3 regions of the Streptomyces sp. NPDC005485 genome follow, and region 2 is predicted to be linked to each of the others. Evidence: riboswitches for the same ligand, from Rfam matches in the RefSeq annotation. Region 2 holds a riboswitch; each other region holds the start of a gene.
What was found. A riboswitch is a leader RNA that binds a small molecule or an ion and turns the genes downstream of it on or off. The one in region 2 is predicted to bind cobalamin.
Positions count from the first base shown of each region.

Region 1 (3,269 bases), on a different contig from region 2:
ACCGCCGTGTCGACGAACGCGCCCAGGTTCACCGAGCCCAGGTTGCAGACCGCGGTCTCCCCGTCGTCCGTGACCTCCAGGATCTCGGTGCACAGGTTCGAGGAGTGGACGGTGTGGCCCGGCTCCGCCGTCTGGTTGGCGGTGCGGTTGGCGGCGTCCTTGAACGTCATCCAGCCGTTGCCGGTCTGCGCGAGGGTGCGCATCATGCGGCCGTACAGGTCGCGGGCCGGAATGGTCTTCTTGGCGAGCCCGGCCTCCTCCGCCTTGCGGTAGGCGGCGTCGAACGCGTCACCCCACAGGTCCACCAGCTCGGGCACGTCGGCCGGTGAGAACAGCGACCACACGCCGTCCTCGTTCACCCGGCGCATGAACTCGTCCGGGATCCAGTGCGCGAGGTTCAGGTTGTGCGTACGCCGGGCGTCCTCACCGGTGTTGTCGCGCAGCTCCAGGAACTCCTCGATGTCGGAGTGCCAGGTCTCCAGGTAGACCGCGGCCGCGCCCTTGCGCCGGCCGCCCTGGTTCACCGCGGCGACCGAGGCGTCGAGGGTCTTCAGGAACGGGACGATGCCGTTGGAGTGCCCGTTCGTGCCGCGGATCAGCGAACCGCGGGAGCGGATACGGGAGTACGACAGACCGATGCCGCCCGCGTGCTTCGAGAGGCGCGCGACCTGGTGGTAGCGGTCGTAGATGGAGTCCAGCTCGTCCAGCGGGGAGTCGAGGAGGTAGCAGGACGACATCTGCGGGTGCCGCGTACCGGAGTTGAAGAGCGTGGGGGAGGAGGGCAGGTAGTCGAGGCGGCTCATCAGCCGGTAGAGGGCCGCGACTTCGTCCACCGCTCGGGTGGTGTCGTCCTCGGCGAGGCCGGAGGCCACGCGCAGCATGAAGTGCTGGGGCGTCTCGACGACCTTGCGGGTGATCGGGTGCCGCAGCAGATAGCGGCTGTGCAGGGTGCGCAGGCCGAAGTAACCGAAGCGGTCGTCGGCGACGGTGTCGATCAGCGCGTCGAGACGGGCCGTGTGCAGCCGTACGAACTCGGCGGTGCGATCCGCGATCAGACCCTCGCGGTGCCCGACCGCGACCGAGCCGGAGAACGACGTGACACCCTGCGACGCGGCCTCGGCGGCGATGCTGATCGTCAGCAGGCGCGCGGCGAGCCGGGAGTAGGCGGGGTCCTCGGAGATGAGGCCCGCGGCCGCCTCGGTGGCCAGCTCGCGCAGCTCCGCCTCGTCGGCCCGGGCGGAGCGGCCGCGCAGCGCGGCGGCGGCGACCCGGCCGGGGTCGGCGTCGGGGAGGTCGGCGGTGAGGTCGGTCAGGGTCCGCAGCAACGCGGTTCCCGGAGCGTCGGCCTCGGCCCCTGTCACGGTGGTCGCGGTCGCCTCGGTCGCTGAAGCCGGATCGACTGGCGCGATGGTCACGTGGGACTCTCCCTCGCTCGGCACGGGGCCTGGGGCGAGGGCAGCGGGGCGCACGGGCTCGGACAGGCCGGCGCGCGTCCAGCTGGCCCACTCCGCGAGGCCCGGACGTCTTGGCACCCGGACCGGTCGGCCGGGCGCGCTGTCGGCAGGACCTCGGACTGGTCAGGCGCGCATACACGCACAAGTACACCGTTGCGGGACAGTTCCGGATTCGCACCGGATTCCCCTGCGGCGACAGCGAGCACGAGCATACATCTTGTGCCGGGCTGCGGGAGCACCCCCACATGTTGTGTCGCGCTGCTGTCGAAGGGTGCCGGAGCGTCAACTCTTGGGCGGGTGGCGAATGCTGGGGCGCCGTCGCCGCCGGCGCCGGTCCGGGCACGGCAACGGGCCGCCGGATCTCTCCGGCGGCCCGTTCGGGATTCCGTGCCTCTAGTGCGAGGTCCCCGCCGTGGCCGGCGGCAGTTCCACCTGGACCCCGGGGTCGCCCGCGTCAGCCGTGTAGTCCGACGGAGACGTCTCGTCGACGCCGTCCGGGGCCTTCAACGCCCGCAGGACGAAGGTCAGGACCACCGTCACCACCACGTTCAGCACGAAGGCCGTCAGACCGATGTAGCCGATCTCCCCGATGCCGGGGATCTCCTTCGAGCTCCCGCCGAAGTGCGCCTGGGTCGGCGAGGCGACCCCGTACGCGGCGACCGTGCCGTAGACCATGCCGACCGCCCAGCCGGCGAGCAGCGCCCAGCGGTGGAACCAGCGGGTGAACAGACCGCCGACCAGCGCCGGGAAGGTCTGCAGGATCCAGATGCCGCCCAGCAGCTGGAAGTTGATGGCGACCGTCTTGTCCATGGTGAGGACGAAGACCAGCGCGCCGACCTTCACCAGGAGCGAGACCAGCTTGGAGACCTTGGTCTCCTGCTGCGGGGTCGCGTCCGGCTTGATGAAGTCCTTGTAGATGTTGCGGGTGAACAGGTTCGCCGCGGCGATGGACATGATGGCCGCCGGTACGAGCGCGCCGATGCCGATCGCGGCGAACGCCACGCCCGCGAACCAGTCCGGGAACATGTTCTCGAAGAGCTGCGGGATGGCGAGCTGCCCGTTCTGCACCTTCACCCCGGCCGCGATCGCCATGAACCCGAGCAGCGCCAGCAGGCCCAGCATCAGCGAGTACAGCGGCAGGATCGTGGTGTTGCGGCGGATCACGTTGCGGCTGCGCGAGGACAGCGTGGCCGTGATCGAGTGGGGGTACATGAACAGCGCCAGCGCCGAGCCGAGGGCGAGCGTGGCGTAGGTCCACTGCTGCGGCTCGGCCGGGGCGAGCGCGCCGCGCGGCTTCCCGGTCGCCGGGTTGACCTGGGAGAAAGCGTCGCCGGCCTTGGCGAAGATGTCGTCGAAGCCGCCGAGCTTGATCGGGATGTAGATGATCGCGACCACGATGACGAGGTAGATCAGGCCGTCCTTGACGAACGCGATCAGCGCCGGGGCCCGCAGGCCGGACGAGTAGGTGTACGCGGCGAGCACGGCGAACGCGATCAGCAGCGGCAGGTCCTTGACGAACCAGTTGGTGCCCGCGCCACCGCCCACGCCCATGACGTCCAGAACGGCCTGGATGCCGACCAGTTGGAGCGCGATGTACGGCATCGTGGCGAGGATGCCGGTGACGGCGACCGCCAGCGACAGACCCTTCGAGCCGAAGCGTCCGCGCACGAAGTCGGACGTGGTCACGTACCCGTGCTTGTGCGAGACGGACCACAGCCGCGGCAGGAAGGTGAAGATCAGCGGGTACACCAGGATCGTGTACGGCACCGCGAAGAAGCCGGCCGCGCCCGCCGCGTAGATCGCCGCGGGTACGGC
Region 1 covers NZ_JBEXDZ010000119.1:20,949-24,217, forward strand. Annotated here, with positions in the region: gene ABZS97_RS31580 (ribonucleoside-diphosphate reductase subunit alpha) at 1-1,415, opposite strand, end outside; cobalamin riboswitch at 1,542-1,683, opposite strand; gene mctP (monocarboxylate uptake permease MctP) at 1,848-3,269, opposite strand, start outside.
Region 1: another riboswitch for cobalamin. It lies ahead of ABZS97_RS31580 (ribonucleoside-diphosphate reductase subunit alpha); the one in region 2 lies ahead of ABZS97_RS26695 (cobalamin biosynthesis protein).

Region 2 (3,269 bases):
TCCGCGAGGCCGCGCTCGCGCAGCCACTCCAGCGCCTTCACCGTCCCGCGGGTGCCCGGTACGACGACGAGGTCGGCGTCGGCCAGTTCCTCGGCGCGGTCCACGAACCGCACGACGACGCCCGGTTCGGCGGCCAGCGCGTCCACGTCCGTGAAGTTGGACATCAGCGGGACGGCGCAGACGGCGACGCGCAGCACGTCCTCGCCGACGGGCGCGGCCACCACGGACTCCCGCACGGCCCCCCGCAGCGAGACACGCAGCCCGTCCTCCTCGTCGATGCCGAGGCCGTGCTGGAAGGGCAGCACACCGTACGAGGGGCGCCCGGTGAGGCCGCGGAGCATGTCGAGGCCCGGCTCCAGCAGCGAGACGTCGCCGCGGAACTTGTTGACGAGGAACCCGGCGACGAACTGCTGGTCCTCGGGTGAGAGCAGCGCGACGGTCCCGAAGAAGGACGCGAAGACGCCGCCGCGGTCGATGTCGCCGACGACGAGCACGGGCAGCCGCGCATTGCGCGCGATCCCCATGTTCACGATGTCCGTCCGCCGCAGATTGATCTCGGCAGGACTGCCGGCCCCCTCACAGATCACCGCGTCATACGTGCCCCGCAACTCGGCGAGACAGTCCAGAACGGTCCCGAGAAGCGCCTGCTGCCGCCCGCCGTGATAGCCCCGCGCCGTCATCTCGCCCACCGGCTTGCCCATGAGGACGACCTGACTGCTCCGGTCGCTGCCCGGCTTGAGCAGTACGGGGTTCATCAGCGCGGTCGGCTCGACGCGTGCGGCCTGCGCCTGCATGGCCTGCGCCCGCCCGATCTCGGCGCCCTCGCGCGTGACGAAGGAATTGAGGGACATGTTCTGCGCCTTGAAGGGCGCCACCTTCACGCCCTGCCGCACCAGCCACCGGCAGATCCCGGCGGTCACCACGCTCTTGCCCGCGTCGGAGGTGGTTCCCGCGATCAGCAGTCCGCCGCTCATGACGTGCCTCCCCGTCGTGTCAGGGCGCGTGCGGCGACGCTCACGCCGAGGGCGAGCAGGCCCACCCGGCGCGACAGCCGTACGGCCCGCTCGATGTCCGTGGTCCGCACCGGCCGTCCCCGGCTGCCCAGCACGGGCCGGTGCTCGACCCGCCCGCCGTACGAGAGAGTGCCGCCCAGGCGCACCCCGAGCGCGCCCGCGAACGAGGCCTCCACCGGACCGGCGTTGGGGCTCGGATGCTTCGCGGCGTCCGCGCGCCAGGCCCGGGCGGCGCCCCGCGGGTCGCCGCCGGCGACGGTGGCGAGCACGGCGGTCAGCCGCGCCCCCGGCCATCCGGCGATGTCGTCGAGGCGCGCGGAGGCCCAGCCGTAGCGTCGGTACCTGGGTGACTTGTGCCCGACCATGGCGTCGAGCGTGTTGACCGCCCGGAACCCGACGAGCCCCGGCACACCGGCGACGGCGCCCCACACCAGCGCGCCCACGACGGCGTCGGAGGTGTTCTCGGCGACGGACTCCACGACGGCCCGCGCGATCCCGTCCGCGTCCAGTGCCTGCGGATCGCGCCCGCACAGGTGGGGCAGCCGCTGCCGGGCCGCGTCGACGTCCCCGGCTTCGAGGGCCGCGCCGATCGCCCGCGCCTCGCGGCCCAGGGAGGTCCCGCCCACGACGGTCCAGGTGGCGGCGGCGGTCAGGGCGAGGGAGGCGGTGGCGGAGCTTCGTGCGCAGCGGCTTGCGGCGGCAGCGAGGGACACGGCTCCGCCGGCGCACACCAGGGTGTGCAGTGCGCCCCATCCGCGGTGGTCGCGCCACAGCACCCGTTCCACAGCGCCCGCGGCCCGACCGAACGCGGCGACCGGGTGCCCGCGGCGCGGATCGCCGAGGATCAGGTCACCGAGGAGGCCGGCGGCGGCGCCGTACGCGAAGACGCGATCGGCACGCATGGGGTCAGCCCGCCGTAAGGGAGGGCGGAACCGTCGTACCGTCCGGCACCGTACTGTCCAGGACCCGCAACGGGCAGCCGCACATGGCGATATGTCCTCACTCAGGGTGTCCACGCCCTGGTTCGACGAGACCGGCGGTGAGAGTTCCTGGCTCCCGGGGGTTACTACCCCGGTGACAGTGGCGGGACCGCGCCGGATTCACACCGGCTTCCTCTTCTGCCGCCGTACATGGCTCCGGCAGTCCACCACGGGCCGAGAACAGCCGTCAACTCGCTGTTGACCTGCGAGGGGAGAGTGTGCGAAGGCCCACATACGGGTGGGGTGCGGGACGCTGTCGCGTCCCCGCACCCCACCCGAAGTGATGCCTGGTTTACGTGTTTCTGTCCGGTCGTCAGGCGACGATCAGGTAGATCCCGTACGCCACCGCCGCCGCGCACGCCGCGAAGCAGGCGTAGGCGCCGGTGACCGCGAGCGCGGCCGAATCGCCCTTGGCCGAGGCCGACTCCTGCTTGGAGAGGCCGACGATGCCGAGGGTGAAGAGGCCGACGAGGGCCACGGTGACCACGAGGCTGACTCCGAAGACGGAGCCGAGGGCTGCCCAGTCGATGTCCATGCTGTTCGTTCCTTACACCGTGGCCGGGCGGGTGGGTTCCGCGTCCGGGGACGGGATGGTGGCGGTGAGGTCGTCGGTCACCGTGCCGACCGGGGGAGGGGTGACGGCGGCGATGGCCGTGGTCACCACACCGGCGGGCTCCTCGTCGGTGTCGGTGTCGGCGTTGACGTTGGTGTGGTCGATCACCTGGCGGCGGGAGATCTTCCAGATCGCGGCACAGGAGGCGACGAGGAAGACGGCGACGAGCGCGGTGCCCCAGTCGCCGAAACCGGTCACCCACTCGGCGAGCGCGGCGACGAGGGCGGCGGCCGGCAGGGTCAGCGCCCAGGCGACGAACATCCGGGTGGCGGTGGACCAGCGGACCACGCCTCCCTTGCGGCCCAGGCCCGCGCCCATCACGGAGCCGGAGACCGAGTGCGTGGTGGAGAGGGAGAAGCCGATGTGCGAGGAGGCCAGGATGACCGTGGCCGCGCTGGTCTGGGCGGCGAAGCCCTGCTGCGGCTGGAGGTCGGTCAGGCCCTTGCCCATCGTGCGGATGATGCGCCAGCCGCCCAGGGAGGTGCCGGCCGCGATGGCGAGACCGGCGGAGAGGATGACCCAGACCGGCGGGTCGGAGTCGGGAGCGATCGCGCCACCGGCGACCAGGGCCAGGGTGATGATGCCCATCGTCTTCTGCGCGTCGTTGGTGCCGTGGGCCAGCGAGACCAGGCCCGCGGAGGCGATCTGACCGGCGCGGAAGCC
Region 2 covers NZ_JBEXDZ010000089.1:16,580-19,848, forward strand. Annotated here, with positions in the region: gene ABZS97_RS26690 (cobyric acid synthase) at 1-974, opposite strand, end outside; gene ABZS97_RS26695 (cobalamin biosynthesis protein) at 971-1,915, opposite strand; cobalamin riboswitch at 2,036-2,178, opposite strand; gene ABZS97_RS26700 (hypothetical protein) at 2,307-2,528, opposite strand; gene ABZS97_RS26705 (inorganic phosphate transporter) at 2,541-3,269, opposite strand, start outside.

Region 3 (3,269 bases), on a different contig from region 2:
CCGGACGACACCCCGAGCACGAACGGATCGGCGAGCGGGTTGCGCAGCAGGGACTGCATCACCGCGCCGCACACGGCGAGGCCCGCGCCGCACACGGCCGCGAGCAGCGTGCGCGGCAGCCGGAGCTGCCACACGATTCCGTTCCGGATCGGCGAGACGTCCGTGCTCCCCCACCCGAGGTGGGCCGCGACGACCGACCAGACGTCGCCGACCCGGATCTGCGCGGGTCCGATGGTGATCGCGACGGCGATGGACGCGCACAGCGCGGCGAGCCCGGCCGCCGTCGACAGCAGTCCCTTGACCGTCACCCCGCGAGCCCGAACCGGCGCAGTCCGGCGGCCACTTGCTCCACGCCCTCCACGGTGCGGATGGTCGGGTTCATGGCCTGGCCGCTGAGCAGGACGTAGCGCTTGTGCCGGACGGCGGACATGTTCTTGGTGACCGGGTCGGACTCCAGGAAGGCGATCTTCCGGGCGGCCGACTCGGCGGTCTGCGACTTGCGCGTGAGGTCGCCGATGACGAGCACGTCGGGGTCGCGGTCGGCGACCGTCTCCCAGTTGATCTGGGGCCACTCCTCGTGCGTAGCGCCGAAGGTGTTCTTCGCGCCGAGTGCGCGGGTGATGATGCCGGGGGCTCCGCAGCAGCCCGCCATGTAGGGCGACTGGGCGTTGGCGAACCAGTACAGGAGGGTGACGTCCGAGGCGTCGATTCCCGAAGTGGCCTTCGTCATGCGCTGCTTGAGCGAGGCGACGAGCCGATCGCCCCGCTTCTGCACCCCGAACACCTTGGCCAGGTCCCGTACTTCGCCGTAGACGGTGTCGATGGTCAGCGGCTGCTTGCGCGAGCCGTCCCCGTCACCGGAGTTGTCCTTGCCCGCGCAGTCGGACGGGGAGACGTAGGTGGGAACGCCGACCTTCTCGAGCTGGTCCCGGGTGGCCACGCCGCCCTTGCCCAGTGTGGAGACGAAGGAGGCGGCGACGAAGTCCGGTTCGGTGTCCAGGACCCGTTCGAAGGAGGGGTTGTTGTCGGCGAGCCGGGGCACCTCGGCGTTCGCCTTCTCCAGGCCCTTCATCACGGGGTCGGTCCAGGTGGCCGTCCCGGCCATCCGGTCGGCGAGCCCGAGCGAGAGCATGATCTCGGTGGTGCCCTGGTTGAGGGAGACGGCGTGGCGCGGCGGGGCCGCGACGCGGACGGTCCGGCCGCAGTTGTCGAGGGTGACGGCGGTCTTCGCCGAAGCGGTACCGGACGAGCCGGAACCGCAACCGGTCAGCAGCAGCGCGCCGGCGATCAGCGGGGCGGCACGGCGGGTCGTACGTGCGGTGGGCACGGGAGTGGGTCCCCAGTCGTCGAGGGCTCAAGCGCGGAGCCCGGTCGTACGGTCTCCCCGGCGGCACTCGACCGGCGGGGGCGCCAGCAGGTCTTCGGACTCGGGGTCACGCGAACGAGGCGCCTTCCCGGACTCTTCGTGGTCCAGTGGCCGATGCCCCGCCCGTCGCCCTCACCGCTGCGCGTCAGCTCCGGATTCGCACCGGATTCCCTGACCCACGTACATGGGTTCGACTGGCCTCGGAAAGTTATCACGGGGCGTGCCGGGAATCGCCTGCCGCCCTGGGCTGTTGCCACCCGCAGAGCCCCTTGCCCGGGGCGAGCCGCAGACGCACCGCAGTCGGAACCGCAGCCGCGGAGACAGAGGAGACACACCATGTACGGCGACCAGGAGACGGTCAGCAGGATCCTCTCGGAGCTCGGCGACACCTGGGCCGTCGTGGGCCTGTCCACCAACCGGGACCGCGCGGCCTACGGCGTCGCCGAGGTGCTGCGCCGGCACGGCAAGCGCGTCGTCCCGGTCCACCCGAAGGCCGAGACGGTCCACGGCGAGCAGGGCTACGCCTCCCTCGCCGACATACCCTTCGAGGTCGACGTCGTCGATGTCTTCGTCAACAGCGACCTGGCCGGCCCGGTGGCCGACGAAGCCGTGGAGATCGGCGCGAACGCCGTCTGGTTCCAGCTGGGGGTCGTCGACGAGCGGGCGTACGAGCGGACGCGCGCCGCGGGGCTGGACATGGTCATGGACCGCTGCCCGGCGATCGAGTACCGCCGACAGGGCATTTAGGGCATCCGAGGGGTGCCTCAACCGGCCGGTACGGAAACGTGGTTGACGGTTCACGAGGCACCCCGGTTTCCTGCTCGGATGCCCACGCTTCGCATCGAGCAGCCGACGGACGAAGCCGGTCTCACGGACTGGCAGTACGTCCACAACACGGTCATCCCGACCCACGTCCTGTCCCTCGACGACGTGCGGGAGCGAACCGGCCGCAACCGCATGGAGGTCGCCCGTCTCGGCGACGTCCTGGTCGGCTGCACGACGGTGCGTCCACCCGACGACGAGACGCCCGCGGCCACGGTGATCGCCCGCGTGCTCGCGCCGCACCGACGGCAGGGGCTCGGCGCGCAGCTGTACGCGCGCGCTCTGGAACAGGCGCGGGAACTGGGCACTGAGGCGATCGAGACGGTGGTCCTGGCCTCGAACGAGGACGGCCTGCGCTTCGCGCTCCGCAATGGATTCGTCGAGGTCGAACGCTATCTGCTGCCGGGCGACACCATCGAGTGGATCAGCCTGCGGCTGGCCTGAGCCTCAGCCCCGGCCGGCCGGCTCCTCGGCGAGGAACCCTTCGACCGCGTCGGAGAAGAAGTCCGGATCGTCGATCCACGGGAAGTGCCCGGCGCCCGGCTGGACGGTCATCCGCGCCACGGGGAACAGCCCCGCGATGTCGGCGGCGACGCGCGGCAGCGGACCGCTGTCCACCTCGCCCGCGAGCAGCAGCGCCCGTCCTTCCCATCCGGCGAGGGCGGCGAGCGCGGTGCGAGTTGCGTCCGGTGTGAAGGCGCCCGAGGACGCGTACAGGCTCGCTGCCTCCTCGTTGCTCTGCTCCGCGTCGGCCGCGGCGTGGGCCCGCGCGGCCTCGTCCCACCGCCCGTAGAAGAAGGGTGCGGCGGTGTCGTAGTCCGCGTCGGAGGCCGTGCCGGCCCAGGTCCTTTCGTAGGCACCCAAGGCCGCCTCGAACCACGGCTCACCCTTGCGCAGGGCGGCCGCTTCGAGGCGGTGCTCCACGGTGAAGTCGACGCCCAGGGCGCGCGCCCGGGCGGTGATCAGCGCCAGACTCCGCACGCGCCGCGGGTAGCGGGCCGTGTAGAGCAGCGCGAGGTCGCCTGCCGCCGAGTGGGCCAGCAGATCGACGCGCTCCAGCCCGAGGTGCACGCGCAGGGCC
Region 3 covers NZ_JBEXDZ010000091.1:28,355-31,623, forward strand. Annotated here, with positions in the region: gene ABZS97_RS27090 (iron chelate uptake ABC transporter family permease subunit) at 1-308, opposite strand, end outside; gene ABZS97_RS27095 (ABC transporter substrate-binding protein) at 305-1,327, opposite strand; cobalamin riboswitch at 1,395-1,580, opposite strand; gene ABZS97_RS27100 (CoA-binding protein) at 1,703-2,113, shown strand; gene ABZS97_RS27105 (GNAT family N-acetyltransferase) at 2,192-2,632, shown strand; gene ABZS97_RS27110 (alpha/beta hydrolase) at 2,636-3,269, opposite strand, start outside.
Region 3: another riboswitch for cobalamin. It lies ahead of ABZS97_RS27095 (ABC transporter substrate-binding protein); the one in region 2 lies ahead of ABZS97_RS26695 (cobalamin biosynthesis protein).